DNA from 3 places in the Shewanella sp. DNRA4 genome. Region 3 is predicted to be linked to each of the others. Evidence: predicted binding sites of a transcription regulator. Region 3 holds the regulator's gene; each other region holds the start of a gene.

Region 1 (6,970 bases), on a different contig from region 3:
TTGTTAATGGCGAAATTGAGTCCAAGACTTGATTAATATCCGAGCAGAAAAACCGCTCAGCTTCACAAAGTGTTTAAGAATTAATGATAATTGCTGAAATTTCACTCAACCACAAAGACTTAGAATCAGCCAATACTGTGTTTATCCACCATTGTCGTTATAATAGCCGCACTATTCAGCCGCTTTAGGTAATCGCATGCAACAGAATACCAACGTAGACCCACAGGAAATCGCAAAGTTTGAACGTATGGCCGAAACCTGGTGGGATCTCAATGGCGAGTTTAAACCGCTGCATCTATTAAATCCCCTTCGCTTAAACTATATCGATCAGACTGCTGGTGGGATTTTTGGTAAAAAAGTGCTCGACGTCGGCTGTGGCGGTGGCATTTTATCCGAAAGTATGGCGCGCATCGGTGCAGTGGTTGATGGTCTTGATATGGGTGAAGAACCGTTAGAAGTTGCACGCTTGCATGCGCTAGAAACTGGTATAAGCATCAATTACGTGAAAAACACCGCCGAGGCTCATAGGGAAGATCACCGCGAATACTATGATGTGGTGACCTGCATGGAGATGCTCGAACACGTACCCAATCCCCAATCAGTGATCCAAGCCTGCTGCGATATGGTAAAACCCGGTGGTTTTGTGTTTTTTTCCACGATTAATCGCAATGTTAAATCCTTTGTCGAAACCATTATCGGTGCTGAATATCTACTGAAGATGTTACCGATTGGCACTCATGATCATAATAAGTTTATTAAACCTTCTGAATTGATTGAGTTAGTCGATAACACCGACCTCATCTGCAAAGACGCCCTTGGGATCACTTATAACCCGTTAACAGGGATTTTTAAGTACACATCTAAGGTCGATGTAAACTATATGATTGCAACGCAAAAGGCAGATTGAGATGAGTTTAGCTGAGGTTAAAGGGGTCTTATTCGACCTTGATGGTACTCTTGCCGATACCGCGCCGGATCTGGTTCAGGCCCTTAACCTCAGTTTGTCTGATGTCGGTATTGCAGCAAAACCCTTTGCAGACATGCGTAGCGCCGCCTCCCATGGCAGCTTTGCCTTAGTCGATGCGGCCATTCCAGGCGCAGATGAGGTGCTACGCACCCAAGTCCAGCAAGGACTCCTTGCCCACTATCAAAGGATCAATGGCGACCATTGCCAATTGTTTGAAGGTATTTCCCCACTGCTTGACTGGCTCGAGTTATGCCGCGTGCCATTTGGAGTCATCACCAATAAACCTGCCCGCTTTACTCGTCCCCTGTTACATAAACTTAAGCTCAGCTCGCGTATGCCAGTGATGATCAGCGGCGATTCGACCCGTTACCCTAAGCCCCATACCGCACCTATGTTATTAGGCGCGCAGCAGTTGCAGTGCAAGCCACAGCAAATCCTTTATTTAGGCGATGCCGAGCGGGATTTACTCGCAGCCCAAGCGGCGGGCATGCTCGGCGGTGTAGCGCTGTGGGGATATTTGGGCGAGGACGATACACCCGATGCATGGCCTGCCTATGCACAGTTTACGACGCCTTCGAATTTACATTCGGCACTAAGCCAAGCGTTAACAAAATAAGCACGAATCAGGATTCATGCTGATAGCTATTAATAGAATTAACGCTATGGGTCAATCCCCGCGATCGTGATCGCTGCTTATTTTAGCGATCGATCACACTGCGGGATCGGAATAAAAATTCGCCATATCAGACGCATGCTAATCTCAATTTGAGCTACAGGGTTAGTCATTACTAACGCATTTTTTTATCCTCAAGATATCCACAAGATACCCCCTAAATTGAGACTTGCAAATAATAGCAAACCTCACTATCTTGTATCTCAGATTATTTAAAACACCATATCTTGTGTATAGGTAGCAATCAGACACACTAGAAGTTCCCCGCTAAATCGACTATTTTCACCATAGTCAACAGTATTAAGGGTTTTCAGGTTGATTGTTTTACAAGGAAACGTACGGTGACTTAGTTCACCTGAACAGATATCAGAACCAAGGCCTCTCTTCAATGAATAGCAATATGACAGTTACAAAACGCTGTGGTGCACGTGAGACAATTGATCTCGACAAAATACACCGCGTAATTACTTGGGCAGCCAAGGGATTAAAAAACGTTTCTGTTTCTGAAGTTGAACTTCGCACGCATTTACAGTTTTTCGATGGGATCCCAACCGAAGCTATCCACGAAACGATCATCAAATCTGCGGCGGATTTAATTTCCCCTGAGTCACCCGATTATCAGTTTCTGGCTGCGCGTTTAGCCGTATTCCATTTGCGTAAGAAGGCTTTTGGTCAGTTCGAGCCACCCAAGTTATATGACCATGTCACTAAGCTGGTAGAGTTGGGTAAGTATGATATGCATATTCTGCAGGATTACACCCGCGAAGAACTCGATATTATGGATACTTATATCGACCATTGGCGCGATATGAACTTCTCTTACGCAGCCGTTAAACAGCTTGAAGGTAAATATCTGGTTCAAAACCGCGTCACCCACGAGATTTATGAGAGCGCCCAGTTCCTCTATATTCTGGTGGCGGCCTGTTTGTTTGCCCGCTATCCAAAAGCTACGCGTCTGCAATACGTCAAAGATTTTTACGACGCGGTATCGACTTTTAAGATTTCACTGCCAACGCCTATCATGGCGGGAGTGCGTACGCCGACTCGTCAGTTTAGCTCATGCGTACTGATTGAATGTGGCGATAGCTTGGATTCAATCAACGCGACAGCATCATCTATCGTAAAATACGTGAGCCAACGCGCTGGTATCGGTATCAACGCCGGTCGTATCCGTGCATTAGGAAGCCCAATCCGTGGTGGCGAAGCCTTCCACACGGGTTGCTTACCTTTCTACAAGTATTTCCAAACTGCGGTGAAATCGTGCTCGCAAGGCGGCGTGCGCGGCGGTGCAGCTACCCTCTTCTATCCTATTTGGCACTTAGAAGTTGAATCGCTGCTAGTACTGAAAAATAACCGTGGCGTTGAAGATAACCGTATCCGTCATTTAGACTACGGCGTGCAACTGAATAAACTGATGTATCAGCGTCTGATCAAAGGTGAAAACATCAGCTTGTTCAGCCCATCGGACGTACCCGGTCTTTACGATGCCTTCTTTGAAGACCAAGCTGAATTTGAGCGTTTATATCTGCAATATGAGCAAGACAGCAGCATTCGCAAAAAGACATTAAAAGCGGTGGATCTGTTCTCACTGATGATGCAAGAACGTGCTTCAACGGGCCGTATCTACATTCAAAACGTGGATCACTGTAACACCCACAGTCCATTTGACTCAAAAGTTGCACCGATCAGACAGTCTAACCTCTGCCTTGAAATCGCTCTGCCGACTAAGCCATTGAATAACATTGACGATCCAAACGGCGAAATCGCCCTTTGTACACTGTCGGCATTAAACCTGGGGACAATTACCGATTTAGCAGAACTGGAGCCATTAGCTGATTTAGCCGTACGAGCCTTAGATAACCTGCTGGATTACCAAGATTATCCAATCAAAGCGGCGCAGATTTCGTCGATGAACCGTCGTACCTTAGGGATTGGTGTTATCAACTTCGCTAACTATTTAGCGAAGAATGGTATGAAGTACTCCGATGGTAGCGCGAACAATCTGACTCACAAGACCTTTGAAGCGATTCAGTTTTATCTGCTCAAAGCGTCAATGAATCTGGCGAAAGAAAAAGGTGCGTGCCCATTATTTAATGAGACGACTTACGCTCAAGGTATTTTACCTATCGATACCTACAAACGTGACCTAGATAAGATTTGCAGTGAGCCATTGCATTTAGACTGGGAAGCGCTGCGTAACGACATTAAAGAGTATGGTTTACGTAACTCGACATTGTCTGCACTGATGCCGTCTGAGACTTCATCACAGATCTCAAACGCCACCAACGGTATCGAACCGCCACGCGGCTTGATCAGTGTGAAAGCCAGTAAAGATGGCCAGTTAAAGCAAGTGGTACCCGATTTTGATGAGCTGAAATACAACTACGAGCTGTTATGGCAAATGCCAAGCAACGAAGGTTACTTACAGCTTGTGGGTATCATGCAAAAGTTCGTTGACCAAGCGATTTCGGCCAACACAAACTATGATCCAGCGCGTTTTGAGGGCCGTAAAGTCCCAATGCAGACCCTGCTAAAAGACTTACTCAATGCCTACAAGTTAGGTGTAAAAACGCTGTACTACCATAACACTCGCGATGGAGCATCGGATCAACACGATGACATTACCAACATAGAGAAAGAAGATGACGGCTGTGCTGGCGGCGCTTGCAAAATCTAATCTTCAATGTTAACGGTTGCGGGATCCCAATGGGATCCCGACTTATTGGAATACTCGTACCATGACCTACTCTACTTTTTGCCAAACACCCAACGATGCCACCCGTGAACCCATGTTTTTCGGACAATCGGTAAACGTCGCACGTTATGACCAACAAAAATATGAAGTGTTTGAAAAATTAATTGAAAAGCAGCTGTCTTTCTTCTGGCGCCCAGAGGAAGTCGATGTGAGCCGCGATAAAATCGACTACAACTCACTACCCGATCATGAAAAGCATATTTTTATTTCGAACCTGAAATACCAAACGCTGCTCGATTCAATTCAAGGTCGCTCGCCTAACGTAGCTTTTTTGCCATTGGTGTCACTGCCTGAGTTAGAAACCTGGATTGAAACCTGGTCATTCTCCGAGACCATTCATTCGCGCTCATACACTCACATTATTCGCAATATCGTCAACGATCCTTCAGTGATTTTTGACGATATCGTGGTGAACCATGAGATCCTGCGCCGTGCCACAGACATTGCAGAGTTCTACGATCACCTCATCAAATTAACCCAGACATATCATCTACTCGGTGAAGGCACCCATGTGATTGATGGTGAGCCTTTAGAGGTAAATACCCGCACCCTGAAAAAAGCACTGTACCTGTGCATGATGTCAGTTAACGCGCTCGAAGCCATTCGCTTCTACGTGAGCTTTGCCTGCTCATTTGCCTTCGCTGAGCGTAAGCTTATGGAAGGTAACGCGAAAATTATTCGTCTTATCGCTCGTGACGAGGCGCTGCACTTAAACAGCACTCAGCATATCTTAACCATTATGCAGGGCGGCAAAGACGATCCTGAGATGGCCGAGATTGCCGCAGAATGCCAACAGGAAGCCTATAACCTGTTCCTAAAAGCCGCCGAACAAGAAAAAGAATGGGCGAAATACCTGTTCAAAGACGGCTCAATGATCGGTCTAAACGAGCAGATCCTCTGCCAATATGTTGAGTACATTACCAACCAACGGATGAAGTCAGTTAACCTGCCGCTACCTTATGCAGAACAAACTAACCCACTGCCATGGATGAAAAACTGGCTAGAGAGTGACGCAGTGCAAGTGGCCCCACAAGAAGTGGAAGTGTCATCCTATCTGGTCGGCCAAATTGATGCAGCCGTCGACAGTGATGAATTTCTTGATTTCGATCTCTAATCACTTTTGATTGTGAAATGACTAGATTACGAAATGACTAAGTCGAACCAGCTAAAGAGCCATCCATTGAATAATCCCTTTGCCAAGGCGCCCATTGTGCGCCTGCAAGGGCAACCTGTGCTGCTATTTACCCCGCAGCACGGCTCTTTACTGCAAGCTCTTGAGGCCAAAAAAGTCAGAATTTTCTCTGAATGTCGTAGTGGCTTTTGTGGTGCTTGTAAAACAAAAGTGCTTAGTGGTCGTGTCAGTTATATAACCGAGCCTTTGGCCGAACTCAAAGCCGACGAATGCCTGCCCTGCTGCTGTATACCCAGCGAAGATTTAGAACTCGACTTATCGCCCGAAGGCGCTGCCGTGGTGACCTATTCTTGCAACACCCGCGCTCAGTCTACATCTACACGTAAAACCGCCAACCTAAAAGCCGTGCCACAGCAAGAAGTGGTCGAAGACTAGCAGAGTCGTCTACTATTGGTTGTTATTGACAAACATCCTCCTGCATAACACCTACTGATTAGCAAAAACAACATCTTTACAGCTTCCCAAACGCTTTATCGCTCACCCTTGTTAGCTTGCCAAAAGATCATTATGTTATTGCTTTCCAATTATTTTTACTTTGTATTAGGTGGACCAGTTTATGCCAAGGAGAGCTATGGATAAGTTAATCGCAATCAGCTTGCTGCTTGTGTCAATGAGTGCATTTTCGAGTGAAGATAACCTCGTTGCCGAAATGAAAGACATGGATAGTAAGGTATTTGATTCATTTAATCGTTGTGCCGATGAGCAACAACTCAAGCTGCACGAAAGTTACTTTGCAGATAAGGTCGAGTTTTACCATGACAACGGTGGTGTCACTTGGGATCGCCAGTCGATGATCAGCAACACTAAAAACTATGCCTGTGGTAAATACACCCGCTCACTGGTTGAAGAGAGCTTTCAAGCCTATCCCATCAAGGACTTTGGCGCGATAACAGAGGGTGTACATAAATTTTGCAGCCAAGAAACTGGCAGTTGTGACGGCAAAGCCAAATTTTTAATGGTCTGGCAACACACCAATGGCCAGTGGCAAGTCACTAGAGTCGTCAGTTATGGGCATTTACCCAACTAAGCAAATGGCCCAGTCATATAGATAAGCGCTTATCTTCATATCAATCAACAAAAAAGCCTGAGTCTGACTCAGGCATTTTTTAGGATAAACCGCTTAAAAACTACAGCCGCATAGCAAGCTCAGCGCCTTGACGAATGGCGCGTTTTGCATCGAGCTCGGCGGCCACATCGACACCGCCAATCAAGTGCACAGGAATGCCCGTTGCTTTCATCTCATCGACTAAGGTGCGGTTAGATTCTTGTCCGGCACAGAGGATCACATTATCCACAGCTAGCACTTCAGTTTGCTCACCAACCCGAATATGTAGGCCAGCGTCATCAAACTTTTCATAGTTGACGCCGGTTTTCATTTTCACA
Region 2 (6,970 bases), on a different contig from region 3:
GGGTACGTTGAAGGTTTCACCTTCGTAACTGAGCAGACTGATGATGGCTTCGCCACCTTTTAATTCAACACCACAAATTCGCATGTTACACCTTTAACTATTTCAAATTACTTATGTATCGCCGGAAGAATTGCTCCCGCGAGTCACTCATTTTTAGCGCTCAAGTTTCACGGACTTGAGCTATCTTTTGCGTTATTTTTAGATCTCGTCGTCATTATCTTGTAGCAGTTGTGCCGCAGGTTTTTTGCGCATTGGCGCATCACCGACATCAATACCCGTGATAAAGCGTTTATCACGGGATGGCGCTGCTTTAACAAGGTGCGACATAGGTTTAGATTTGGCTTTGGTGTTTGCCTTTACTACACCTTTAGTCGCGACGGACTTTGGCTTAGCTTTTAAACCACTAAATTTAGCTTCAAGCCCCTTAATTACACTGATCTCAAAAGTTTTTCTTAAGAAAAGTTGTACTTTTTTAAAGTTATCCCAATCCTTAGGACCAACTAAGGAGATTGCGTCACCTTTGGCGCCCGCGCGGCCAGTGCGGCCAATGCGATGAACATATTCTTCGGCAAATTTGGGCATATCGAAGTTAATGACTAAGGATACATTCAGTAAGTCTAAACCACGGGATGCCACATCTGTGGTCACCAATATTTGCTGCTGACCACGGGCAAATTGGTCCATGATCTGGTTACGTGCCGTTTGTTTTAACTCGCCACTTAAGGCGGCGGTTGCAAAACCTTGAGCCGAGAGCTTAGCGGCTAACCGCTCTGTATCGGCACGGGTGGCGGTAAAAATAATCACTTGCTTGTGCGGCTCATCCGTCAGTAAACGACTGAGCAGGGCTTCTTTATGATCTAAATGATCACACAGATAAATTCGCTGCGAAATATCCTGATGTTCACTGTGGGCCGTGCCGATTGCCACATGTAATGGATTTTTAAGTAATGCCGCCGCGATATCATTGATTTCACTATGATCTAAGGTTGCTGAGAACATTAAGGTCTGACGACGTTTATGATCGGCCGCCTCGTTGATAGCTTTTAACTGTGGCGCAAAGCCTAAATCCAACATACGGTCGGCTTCGTCCAAAACTAACAACTCTAATCCATTGAGGAATAAGTTTTTTTGTTCTAAGTGATCAGCGATTCGCCCTGGCGTTGCAACAATAAAATGCGGCTCTTTTGCCAGCGCTTTAGCCTGATCGTTAAAGTTTTCACCGCCCAATACACTAATCGCTTTATATTGGGTATTGGCCACCAATAAGCGTAACTGACTGTACACCTGATGGGCTAATTCGCGGGTCGGTAATAAAATCAATACTCTAGGGTCGCGCTTACTGAGGGCGCGGGTGGAGATAACCCTTTGCAATGCGGGCAGCAAAAATGCCAAGGTCTTACCTGACCCAGTCTTTGATGATGCCATTAAATCTTTACCTGCCAATGCGATAGGTAATGCTTGTTCCTGGATGGCGGTTGGGGTTGCAATCCCCATATGCTTTAAGCTTTGTAACAGACGCTGGTCCAGAGAAAAATCAGTAAACTGCAAAGGTATATCCCCTAAATCTGAGTGAGGGCAGATTATAGCGCTAAATCACTATGGTCAGCTATCTTGATTGGGCATAATCTTGCGTAATCATCTAAATAGCCACTTATTTGCTTGGCTTGTGTCACGCTCGATATTTGTCCCGAGTGCTATGTTTAGCCAAATTGGCTATGAACTTACAGGATATCAAGCGACGATGTGGTTACTCTCTGCCCAAGGGGATAAGGCCGAGCGTAAACCATATAAATGTATCTAATGACTGGCTAGCATAACGGTTTATGTTGTCTAATGATTGACAACACTTTGGCTGGAATTTAGCTTTTTCACGTCATAGCGCTTCTTTAAATCATCGATTTATTAAGGGAATTTATTATGAGTAAGGGGACAACTCCGACGATCGGTATTGCCTTAGGCAGTGGTGCAGCCAAAGGTTGGGCACATATTGGCGTACTCAATGGGCTTGCCGCCATGGGAATTAAACCCGATAAGGTCGCTGGATGCTCAATCGGCGCCCTTGTTGGCGCTGCTTATGCTCATAATCATTTAGCGGAACTTGAAGAGTGGGTGCGCAGCTTCTCTAGTTGGGATGTGTTGGGACTGATGGACATTCGTTGGCGTAAAGGTGGGCTAATTGGCGGCGAAAAAGTATTCGATGTACTGCAATCGCGGATTGGTGATATCAATATCGAGGATTTAGAGCGTCCCTTTGCGGCCATTGCCACGGATCTTTATTCAGGTCAGGAAATCTGGTTTCGCCATGGTGATTTACGCCAAGCCGTACGGGCCTCTTGCTCTATGCCTGGGATATTAGCGCCTGTCCGTCAAGGTGAGCGTTGGTTAGTGGATGGTGCAGTTGTTAATCCTGTCCCCGTTTCGGTGAGCCGTGCTATGGGGGTAGATATTGTCATTGCCGTTGATTTACAAGGTTTTCATACCGGTCGATTACAAGTTTTACCCGTTAATATGACCAGCCATCGGGCACCTAAAGATGAAACCCAAATGCCTGCGCGCCAAGAAACGGGTTTTATGGATTTATTCGCCCGCGGACGAGAATATGTCGGTAGCTTAACCGATAAGTTTTCCCTAGGGACTAAATCTAATCCCGGTATGATTGCGGTGATGTCCCAGTCGATGAGTATTTTAGAGCAGCGGCATAAACGGGCGCGTTTAATGGGTGACCCTCCCGATATCTGTGTTGTACCCGAAGTGGCTAATATCGGCACCATGGAGTTCCACCGAGCAGCTGAAGCCATTGCAGCAGGTGAAGCTGCCGTGGCAAAAGTGGCACATTTAATTGAAGCGGCGATCTGGAAAGGCTAAAAATGTCAGGATGAATTTATCTGTTAATTACGATATGACACTACTTACTGCTTGATTGGCTTAGTTTTTGCTTTAAAACCATTAATCAGTATTAGACGCCGAATTATTGACGATGAATTCTCTTTTAAATGCCCTTAATCTAAATCGTAGCAGTGCTGCTGAAGCTTATGGCCTGAATAGCAAAAAGACGGAGACAGGTAAAACTGAATCGAGTACGGAGTCAAACTCCTCAGCCAAAGAACCCCCTAAGGTTGATACTAAACCGGGTGAGGAGATAGCGCTGTCACCACGGGCACTGCGAGCACAAAAAATTCAGGCCATGTCGAAAGACTTTTTTGCTGATGGCAAATTTAGTGTGGCTGAGATACCCGCTTTAGTCTCGCGGTTACAAAAAGACGGTATTCTTTCCGATGCACAGGTGGAACGGCTCTCGCAAAACGGCATTAGTTTGCCAAGCCAAAGTACCAATAAGCAGTCTTTGCAGGATTTTATCGATGATGAGCTAAAGTCTTTGGCTGAAAAATCGCCTAATAGCCCGATGATCAACACGTTAGTAGATGCTAAAAATGTGTTAAAAAACATGGATGATGCCCAGTCGCCAGTGCTGGCACAAAAGGCGACTAAAGTGTTTGGTCAATTAACGGATTATTTGAATAGCAACCCCACCATGAGCGATAGTCAAAAACAGTTATGGCAGGGACTTAAATCAACGATGCAGGTGGCTTCATCCATGGGGATGCAGCAATCGGCGTTGGGACAATTGAGCAGTTATCTTGCCTTAGCTAAGCGCTAGTCTTATTTACAATATTCTTTCAAAAACAATAGACTTTGGCTTTTGGGTCAGAGTCTTTTGTCATTATTAGCGCCATTTCCTGCGTCTACTATCTTGCTTTAGCATCAAGGTCAAGGCCTAAAACTGAGATCATTGGGTTTGGCAGCAGTTCTTATTTGTTCTTTTTATCCATCCGATAAATCATGATCTGGATCATGGAATTTTAGGTGTCGATGCCGCTTAATTGCCTACATATTGTGTTGATAGATTATTTAATCACTATATATAGTGTTAATTTTAATCGGGATGGAGAGGAATTAAACAATGCCAGTCGTGATCAAGCGGGATGGTTGCCGCACACCTTTTGATGAAACAAGGATAAGAGATGCAGTGGTCGCTGCTGCAAACTCGGTTGGGATAGAGGACGCAGATTATGCCGCGACGGTAGCCGCTTGTGTGAGAGAACGAGTGGCGAATATGGCAGAAGTTGAAATCCACCATCTACAGGATGCGGTTGAAAACCTATTGATGGAAGGCCCTTATAAATCATTGGCACGGGTCTACATTGAATATCGTCACGACAGAGACATTTGCCGCGATGCTACCAGTAAGCTCAATCTTGAAATCCGTGGTTTAGTCGAACAGAGCAATGCCGCACTGTTAAATGAAAACGCCAATAAAGACTCTAAAGTTATCCCAACTCAACGGGATCTGCTGGCGGGCATCGTGGCTAAACATTATGCCAAGAGCCATATTCTGCCTAAGGATGTGGTGGCTGCGCACGAAATCGGTGAGATCCACTATCACGATCTTGATTACTCGCCCTTTTTCCCGATGTTTAACTGTATGTTGATTGATTTGGCGGGCATGTTGACCCATGGCTTTAAGATGGGCAATGCCGAAATTGAGACCCCAAAATCGATCTCTACCGCTACGGCCGTGACGGCGCAAATTATTGCCCAAGTGGCAAGCCATATCTATGGCGGCACCACGATTAATCGTATTGATGAAGTGTTAGCGCCTTTTGTGGCCAAGAGTTATGACAAACATTATCAAGTGGCACTGAACTGGCAGATTAAAGATGCTAAAGCCTATGCCACTGCTCAGACTGAAAAAGAATGCCACGATGCTTTCCAATCCCTTGAATATGAGGTGAATACCTTACATACCGCTAATGGACAAACCCCGTTTGTGACCTTTGGTTTCGGTCTAGGTACTTCGTGGGAGTCGCGTTTAATTCAACAATCGATGCTGAAAGTACGCATGGCGGGGTTAGGTAAAAATCGTAAAACAGCGGTGTTCCCTAAATTGGTGTTTGCCATCCGTGATGGTATTAACCACAAAGTCGGTGATTGCAATTACGATGTAAAACAAATGGCCCTTAAATGCGCCAGTATGCGCATGTATCCAGATATTTTGAACTATGAGCAAGTGGAAAAAGTGACGGGTTCGTTTAAAACCCCTATGGGTTGCCGCAGCTTTTTAGGTTCCTATAAAGAAAATGGTGAACTCGTCCATGAAGGCCGCAATAACCTTGGCGTTGTTAGCTTAAACTTGCCACGTGTTGCGCTAGAAGCGAATGGCGATGAGGCTGAGTTCTACCGTATTCTGGATGAGCGGCTATTACTTGCCCGCCGCGCATTAGATACGCGTATCGAACGGTTAAACGGAGTGAAAGCCAGAGTTGCGCCGATTTTGTATATGGAAGGTGCCTGTGGCGTGCGCTTGCGTGCCGATGATGATATCGCCCAAATCTTTAAAAATGGTCGGGCATCAATTTCATTAGGTTATATCGGTTTACATGAAACCATTAATGCGCTCTATGGCACTGAAACCCATGTGTTTGATGATGCTAAGCTTCGTGAAAAAGCGGTGGCGATTGTTGCGCACCTTAAAGCGGCTACCGACGCATGGAAGGCCGAAACGGGTTATGGATTCAGCCTTTATAGCACCCCAAGTGAGAGTCTCTGCAGTCGTTTTTGTAAGCTCGATGCGCGCCAGTTTGGTGTGGTTGCGGGGGTAACCGATAAGGGCTATTACACCAATAGCTTCCATTTAGATGTGGAAAAGCACGTGAATCCTTACGATAAAATCGATTTTGAGCAGCCATATCCCGCCATCGCCAATGGTGGTTTTATTTGCTACGGCGAATATCCTAATATGCAGCACAATATCGAAGCTCTCGAAAATGTCTGGGATTACAGCTATAGCCGTGTACCTTACTACGGTACTAACACGCCGATTGACGAATGTTATGATTGTGGTTTTACCGGCGAATTTAGCTGTACTAGTAAAGGATTTACTTGCCCTAAATGCGGCAACCATGAGCCAAGTCGAGTGTCTGTTACGCGCCGTGTGTGTGGTTACTTAGGTAGTCCCGATGCCAGACCGTTCAACCATGGTAAGCAAGAAGAAGTGAAGCGTAGGATCAAACACTTGTAACATTTTTGCCTTGTTGTGTTTGTTACACTGATATCAGCACAGTCGCTTAGCATGGGACTGTGCTTTGATTTTTAGCCAGTCTGGCGCTCCTTGTATTTCGTATTGGACTTATACAATGAACTATCAGCAATATTATCCCGTTGATGTGGTCAACGGCCCAGGCACTCGGGCCACCTTATTTGTTTCAGGCTGTGAGCACCAATGCCGTGGTTGCTATAATCAAAGTACTTGGGATGTGCGCTCTGGCCATTTATTTGATAAGGCAATGGAAGATAATATCATCGCCGATTTGCAGGATACGCGGATCGTTCGCCGTGGCTTATCACTCTCTGGCGGCGATCCACTTTTACCCGCCAATCTTGAGGGGATTTTGGCGCTTGTTAAGCGCGTCAAAGCTGAATGTCCCGGTAAAGATATTTGGCTGTGGACGGGCTATGTATGGAATGAATTGAGCGATAAGCAGCGTGCGGTGCTGGAATATGTAGATGTGCTGGTGGATGGCAAATTCGAGCAAAATCTTGCAGTTCCGAGCCTTCCATATCGGGGTAGCAGTAATCAGGTGATCCGTTTCTTATAAAAGCGGTAACGAGGATCGCTAACTTGCTGTTATAATCCCACACCTTGACACAGTGACCCAGACAAACAGGCCAAAGATTAGGTCAATATCGACTGGGATTCGCTAAAGTAATTTAAGGTAACATAATGAATTTAAAGCAAGAACTGCAGCAGCTAAACGATAAGTTAGATAAGTTTCGTCGTAAACTGGCGGCGGCAGAGCAACGTGGCGATGTTGTCATCGTGGCGCAGTTTAAACGCGAGATTGAGGCTGTTACTAAGCAAATCAATAGCGTAAAAACGCAGCAGTCGCGTTTATTACAAAAGCAAGGGGTG
Region 3 (6,970 bases):
TTCTACTAAAAAGCTATTAAAACGCGAAATTACAATCGCAACTTTGGCATTCTTCGCTTCGATATTACCTTGAACTACGTTCATTTTCTTACCTAATTTAGCTAAAGCACCCGGCTCGGGGCGAAAAGTGGCGACATGATACCACAGTCAATTGCCCACGGCCTTATGCAAATGATAGAAATGGTGAATTTTACCTTAGTGGAACCTATTAAAAGCTTAGCCTGTTACTCAGCTACGTACTCTGTCACTTCTAGGCCAAAGCCTGAGAGTGAATGGTAACGCTTAGGCGAGCTTAAGAGTCGCATTTTGGTCACGCCTAAACTGGCCAGAATTTGTGAACCTACACCGACACGGCGTGAAGTACCTTGCCATTTGGCTGACACGGGCGTCTGACCTTGATCTTCCGCCTCAAAGGCTTTGACTTTAGCGAGGATTTCACTGGGATGTTCTTGATTGCCAAGCAATACTAACACACCACCTTCGGCAGAAATCCGCGCCATCGCTTTTTCGAGCGGCCAGCTGCGTTGCTGATCGCGCTCAGAATGGAGTAGATCGTTAAACGTATTCTGTAAATGCACCCGCACTAAACAGTCAGGTTTCACCTCGCCCTTCACTAAGGCAAAGTGCAATTGGTTGTCGATAGTATCCCTAAAGGTCACCATATCGAACTCACCAAAACGGGTTGGCAGTTTGCATTTTGCTTCACGCACAACGGTCGTTTCTTTGGTGTTACGGTATTCAATCAGCGCCGCAATAGTGCCGATTTTAACGCCGTGTTTTTCAGAGAAAATCTCTAAATCAGGACGACGGGCCATAGTGCCGTCTTCATTGAGGATCTCAACAATCACGCCCGACGGCTCAAGCCCCGCTAAGCGGGCTAAATCACAACCTGCTTCTGTGTGGCCAGCGCGGGTTAACACGCCGCCGTCCTGCGCCATTAATGGGAAGATATGCCCAGGCTGGACTAAATCCGATGCCTTGGCATCTTTAGCCACGGCCGCTTTTACCGTTACGGCGCGATCATGGGCCGAAATCCCGGTGGTTACGCCTTCGGCAGCTTCAATCGATACCGTAAAGTTGGTCGAGAACTGCGCATTGTTATTGGTTACCATCAAGGGCAGATTTAGCTGCTGGCAACGAGCTTTAGTCATGGTTTGGCAGATGAGTCCACGACCGTATTTCGCCATAAAGTTAATCGCTTCTGGCGTCACCAACTCTGCCGCCATAATCAGGTCGCCTTCGTTTTCTCTGTCTTCGTCATCCATCAAAATAACCATTTTGCCTTGACGAATATCCTCGATGATCTCTTCTATACTGTGCAGCGCCATTGTAGGACCTTTATGATTTTACTGTTGTTATGAAATTCTATACCTAAGTGAGCTAAGTGCCAGTGCCCTAACGCACAAAGCCAGCACGGGCTAACATTTCCATGGTCACCCCACCGCCTTGGGTTTCTTTAGTATCAAAGCGCATTAAACGCTCTAAATAGCGGGCGATTAAATCCACTTCAATATTCACCTTATCGCCGGCTTTCAAATCCACCAACGTGGTTTCACCCGCGGTATGGGGCACTATGGTTAATCGGAAACGATGGCCATCGACTTCGTTTACCGTGAGGCTCACACCATCGATGGTGATAGAACCTTTATGGGCAATATAGCGAGCAAGCTCAGTAGGCGCCGCTAACCAAAATTCGATTGCTTGACCACGAGCAAGACGCTGCTCTACGGTGGCAATGCCATCCACATGGCCGCTGACCATATGGCCGCCTAAACGTGTGGTTGGGGTGACGGCCTTTTCAAGATTGACCTTAGTGCCCACTTTATAGTTGGCAAAGCCTGTAAGGCTGACGGTTTCTGCTGAGACATCAGCCACATAGCCATCGGCTAATTGTTGCACCACAGTCAAACACACACCGTTGGTGGCGATACTGTCGCCTAAACGCACATCGCTTAAATCCAGTTTGCCACTGGCGACCGTCAAACGAATATCATCGCCTTTGCGTTCAAGCTTTCGCAGCGTGCCAACGGCCTCAATAATCCCAGTAAACATGGTTAACTCACTTATTCGCTAAAGATGGATTGGACGTGAGCCTCAAGGTAAAACGCGTATCCGCGCCCACTTTACGCTCATCGACCAGTTTGAGGATCGGAATATCGGCCATCATTTGATAATCGGGTAATTCGAGTAGATTACGCCCTTGTGCGCCAAGGATTTTCATCGCTTGATATAGCACTAATTCATCGGCTAATCCTGAGCGAATAAAGGCGCCAGCTAAGGTCGCGCCCGCTTCGATAAGCACCTGATTATAGCTTTTGCCTAAATAGCTTAATAGTGCAGGCAATGAGATTCGACTCTCAATGGCTGGTAATTGGAGACAAGTCACATGGGCGGGTAATTGCGCCATAAAGTCTGACGAATAGCTCACTGTCGAGACTAATAAAATCGGTGATTCAATTGTAAACAAGGCTGCCGTAATCGGCATACGGGCGCGACTGTCTAAAACTACTCGCAGCGGTTGTAAAACCTGCGCTTCACTCAATTGCGAGGTAAGACTACCAAGCTCTGAGTATCTCACATTGAGCGAAGGATCATCGGCCAATACGGTTTCAATCCCAGTCACTATGGCGCAGGCGCGTAAACGTAAACGCTGCACATCGCGGCGCGCTTCAGGGCCAGTGATCCATTTGGACACCCCGTTTGATAACGCAGTTTTACCATCAAGACTCGCGGCCAGTTTGACCGTCACCCAAGGCAGCCCCAATTCCATACGCTTCATAAAACCAAGATTTAAGGCATAGGCCTCATCGCGATGTAATCCCACATCCACTTCAATACCCGCATCGCGCAGCATTTGAATACCGCGGCCACCGACCTGAGGATTGGGATCTTCCACCGCCACCACCACTCGTTTAACACCGATATTGATCAGCGCTAAGGCGCACGGCGGTGTGCGGCCATAATGGCTACAAGGTTCTAAGGTGACATAAGCCGTCGCGCCACGGGCAAGCTCGCCAGCCATGCGCAGTGCATGCACCTCGGCGTGGGGCTCGCCAGCTTTTTGATGATAACCTTCACCGACAATCTGATTATCTTTTACGATAACGCAGCCTACACTGGGATTGGGGCGAGTGGTATAAAATCCTTTGCGAGCCAGTTGTATAGCGCGGCTCATCATCTGGTTATCGCGTTCTGACCAATTCATATAAACCCTATGAAATCTTGAGGAAGCGTGCCGAATGCGGCGCAAAACGAGGCACTAACCTAAGCACTAACCTAAGATAACCCACGTTACTTTTGCAGTTTCGCAATCGCCTCACCAAATTCGGAGACGTCTTCAAAGGCGCGATAAACCGAGGCAAAACGAATATAGGCAACCTTGTCTAGGCTCATTAACTGTTCCATCATCAAGTTGCCTATCATCTCGGATGGCACTTCACGCTCGCCAGTCGCCCGCAGCGTTGACTTGATTTTACTTAAGGCCTGCTCGATTTCATCCATGGACACGGGGCGCTTTTCGACCGCGCGTAACATACCTGCTTGCAGCTTTTCTTCATCAAAGGGTTGACGCGTGCCATCACGTTTAATCACCCGTGGCATCACTAATTCGGCCCCTTCGAAAGTGGTAAATCGTTCGTGGCATTCGGTGCATTCTCGGCGACGACGCACTTGATGGCCTTCCGCCACTAATCGGGAATCGATCACCTTAGTATCTGTCGCGCTGCAAAATGGACAATGCATTGAGCCTCCTGCCGTGAATGGAATAAAGCCTATGGCTTTCGCTGTATCTTGCTTAAACCGAGCGGGTTTAAGTCTACGATTTTAGCAATAAAAATGGCCGCTTAATGCGGCCATGGGATTTTATCCTATTTATCGGCTGAGGTTAACCACCTAAGCTTAACGACCTAAGCTGTTGTGAACTTAGCCGATATATTCGGATAAATTAACGAATTAACCGTAAACAGGGAAACGAGCGCACAGAGCCAATACTTGGCCTTTTACGCGCTCGATGACCGCTGGATTGTGGGCATCGTCGAGGATGTCACAGATCCAACCGGTTAACTCTTTCGCTTCAGCTTCTTTAAAGCCACGGCGAGTGATCGCAGGCGTACCGATACGCACACCAGAGGTCACGAATGGAGAACGTGGATCGTTAGGCACAGAGTTTTTGTTTACTGTGATGTTCGCGCTACCTAAAGCGGCATCGGCTTCTTTACCCGTCAGGTCGCGACCGATTAAGTCCACCAGCATTAAGTGGTTGTCAGTACCGCCAGAAACGATTTTGTAACCGCGCTCTAAGAACACTTCAACCATAGCTTTAGCGTTCTTAACCACTTGTTGTTGGTAAGCTTTGAACTCTGGCTCTAAAGCTTCTTTGAAGGCTACCGCTTTACCCGCGATAACATGCATCAAAGGACCGCCTTGACCGCCTGGGAATACCGCAGAGTTCAGCTTTTTGTATAACTCTTCATCATCGGCAGCAGACAGAATGATACCGCCACGAGGACCGGCTAAGGTCTTGTGAGTGGTTGAGGTCACAACGTGCGCGTGTGGCACTGGGTTTGGATACACACCAGCGGCGATAAGACCCGCAACGTGTGCCATGTCGACAAACAGATAAGCACCGATTTTGTCTGCGATTTCGCGCATTCTTGCCCAGTCAACGATACCTGAATAAGCAGAGAAACCACCGATCATCATCTTAGGCTTATGTTCAACCGCCAGACGTTCCATTTCGTCGTAGTCAATTTTGCCTGATTCATCGATGCCGTAAGGAATGATGTTGTACAGTCTACCGGAGAAGTTAACAGGTGAACCGTGGGTCAAGTGACCACCGTGAGCGAGGTTCATACCTAAAACGGTATCGCCTGGTTTTAACAATGCCATGTAAACGGCGCTGTTTGCTTGAGAACCTGAGTGAGGTTGTACGTTTGCGTAAGTCGCGCCAAACAGTTGTTTTGCACGCTCAATCGCTAAGGTTTCAACTACGTCCACATACTCACAACCGCCGTAGTAACGCTTGCCTGGATAGCCTTCGGCGTACTTATTGGTTAGTTGTGAACCTTGCGCTTCCATCACGCGTGGACTGGTGTAGTTTTCAGAAGCAATCAGCTCAATATGCTCTTCTTGACGCAGAGTTTCGTTCTGAATCGCGTTAAACAGTTCCGGATCATAATCTGCGATATTCATATCTTTTTTCAGCATTGCTTACTCCAGCTGCCAATTCTTGTAGGTAGGGTTGCGCGGTATTCTACTCGTAACGAGCCGACAATCCCAGTCTCTGAAACATGAAAATCCTACAGTTTTAGCTTGAATGCGCCTCAATGCCGAGTTGAGTTCGGCGCGCAATCGAGTAGAATTAGCCGCATCATTAGTCACTTATAGATGCAGAAAAATGGCTCAGTTTGTTTACAGCATGTTGCGGGTGGGCAAGGTTGTTCCGCCTAAGAAGCAGATCCTTAAAGACATTTCCTTAAGCTTTTTCCCCGGCGCCAAGATCGGTGTGTTAGGTCTTAACGGTTCAGGTAAATCCACCCTACTGCGCATTATGGCCGGTATCGATACCGAGATTGAGGGTGAAGCGCGCCCAATGCCAGGGCTGAAGATTGGTTACCTGCCACAGGAACCCAAACTCGACCCAACGCAAACCGTGCGTGAAGCGATTGAAGAAGCGGTTTCTGAAGCAAAAAATGCCCTCAAACGCTTAGACAAAGTCTATGCCGCTTATGCAGAACCCGATGCGGACTTCGACGCGCTTGCCAAAGAGCAAGGCGAACTTGAAGCGATTATTCAGGCGCAGGACGCTCACAATCTAGACAACATCCTTGAGCGCGCGGCGAACGCGCTACGTCTGCCTGATTGGGATGAAAAGATTGAAGTCTTATCGGGTGGTGAGCGCCGCCGTGTAGCAATTTGTCGTCTGCTGCTGGAAAAACCAGAAATGCTGCTACTCGACGAACCGACCAACCACTTGGACGCTGAATCCGTCGCGTGGCTCGAACACTTCCTGCAGGAATACACGGGCACCGTTGTGGCGATTACCCACGACCGTTACTTCCTCGACAATGCTGCGGGCTGGATTTTAGAACTTGACCGTGGTGAGGGTATCCCATGGGAAGGTAACTACTCTTCTTGGCTGGAGCAAAAGGATGCTCGCTTGAAGCAGGAATCTGCCGCAGAAAGCGCGCGTCAAAAGACCATTGCGAAAGAATTAGAATGGGTTCGCCAAGGCGCGAAAGGCCGTCAGTCTAAGGGCAAAGCCCGTATGGCGCGCTTCGAAGAGCTGAACACCACTGATTACCAAAAACGTAACGAAACCAACGAGCTGTTTATTCCGCCCGGACCACGTTTAGGTGACAAAGTGATTGAGGTTAAAAACTTAACCAAATCCTACGGTGACCGCGTGCTGATCGATAACCTGTCGTTCTCGATTCCTAAGGGCGCGATCGTCGGTATTATCGGTGCCAACGGTGCAGGTAAATCGACCCTGTTCCGCATGCTGTCAGGCAGCGAGCAACCCGATAGCGGCACCATTGAGATAGGTGAAACCGTGCAACTTGCGTCGGTTGAACAGTTCCGCGATTCGATGAATGACAAAAACACCATTTGGCAAGAAATCTCTGGTGGTCAAGACATCATGCGCATCAACAACATGGAAATTCCAAGTCGCGCCTATGTGGGCCGCTTTAACTTCCGTGGTGCAGATCAGCAAAAGATTATCGGTACTCTATCGGGCGGTGAGCGCAACCGTGTTCACTTAGCTAAACTGTTGCAGGCTGGCGGTAACGTACTGCTCCTCGACGAACCGACCAACGACTTAGACGTTGAAACCCTGCGCGCACTGGAAGAAGCGATCCTCGAATTCCCTGGTTGCGCTATGGTGATCTCGCATGACCGTTGGTTCTTAGACCGTATCGCGACTCATATTCTGGACTACCGCGACGAAGGCCAAGTTAACTTCTACGAAGGT

The links. The regulator NrdR, encoded in region 3, represses ribonucleotide reductase genes. The targets are predictions, from matches to a motif close to AAACACNANATNTNGTGTTT.
Region 1: a site for NrdR is predicted at 1,856-1,875, ahead of nrdA (class 1a ribonucleoside-diphosphate reductase subunit alpha). Genes of this name have one in related genera too.
Region 2: a site for NrdR is predicted at 3,912-3,931, ahead of nrdD (anaerobic ribonucleoside-triphosphate reductase). Genes of this name have one in related genera too.

What each region holds. Positions count from the first base shown of each region.
Region 1 is NZ_JABAIP010000016.1:86,542-93,511, forward strand. Features, by position in the region: gene ubiG (bifunctional 2-polyprenyl-6-hydroxyphenol methylase/3-demethylubiquinol 3-O-methyltransferase UbiG) at 197-907, shown strand; gene HG547_RS17315 (HAD-IA family hydrolase) at 909-1,583, shown strand; gene nrdA (class 1a ribonucleoside-diphosphate reductase subunit alpha) at 2,029-4,317, shown strand; gene nrdB (class Ia ribonucleoside-diphosphate reductase subunit beta) at 4,379-5,509, shown strand; gene yfaE (class I ribonucleotide reductase maintenance protein YfaE) at 5,543-5,962, shown strand; gene HG547_RS17335 (nuclear transport factor 2 family protein) at 6,159-6,614, shown strand; gene HG547_RS17340 (NADPH-dependent 2,4-dienoyl-CoA reductase) at 6,715-6,970, opposite strand, start outside.
Region 2 is NZ_JABAIP010000019.1:55,168-62,137, reverse strand. Features, by position in the region: gene HG547_RS18645 (DUF3010 family protein) at 1-84, opposite strand, end outside; gene HG547_RS18640 (DEAD/DEAH box helicase) at 199-1,548, opposite strand; gene rssA (patatin-like phospholipase RssA) at 1,918-2,865, shown strand; gene HG547_RS18630 (hypothetical protein) at 2,978-3,658, shown strand; gene nrdD (anaerobic ribonucleoside-triphosphate reductase) at 3,962-6,079, shown strand; gene nrdG (anaerobic ribonucleoside-triphosphate reductase-activating protein) at 6,195-6,656, shown strand; gene HG547_RS18615 (YibL family ribosome-associated protein) at 6,782-6,970, shown strand, end outside.
Region 3 is NZ_JABAIP010000011.1:89,543-96,512, forward strand. Features, by position in the region: gene ribE (6,7-dimethyl-8-ribityllumazine synthase) at 1-84, opposite strand, end outside; gene ribBA (bifunctional 3,4-dihydroxy-2-butanone-4-phosphate synthase/GTP cyclohydrolase II) at 225-1,328, opposite strand; gene HG547_RS13340 (riboflavin synthase) at 1,396-2,052, opposite strand; gene ribD (bifunctional diaminohydroxyphosphoribosylaminopyrimidine deaminase/5-amino-6-(5-phosphoribosylamino)uracil reductase RibD) at 2,060-3,205, opposite strand; gene nrdR (transcriptional regulator NrdR) at 3,292-3,741, opposite strand; gene glyA (serine hydroxymethyltransferase) at 3,952-5,205, opposite strand; gene ettA (energy-dependent translational throttle protein EttA) at 5,396-6,970, shown strand, end outside.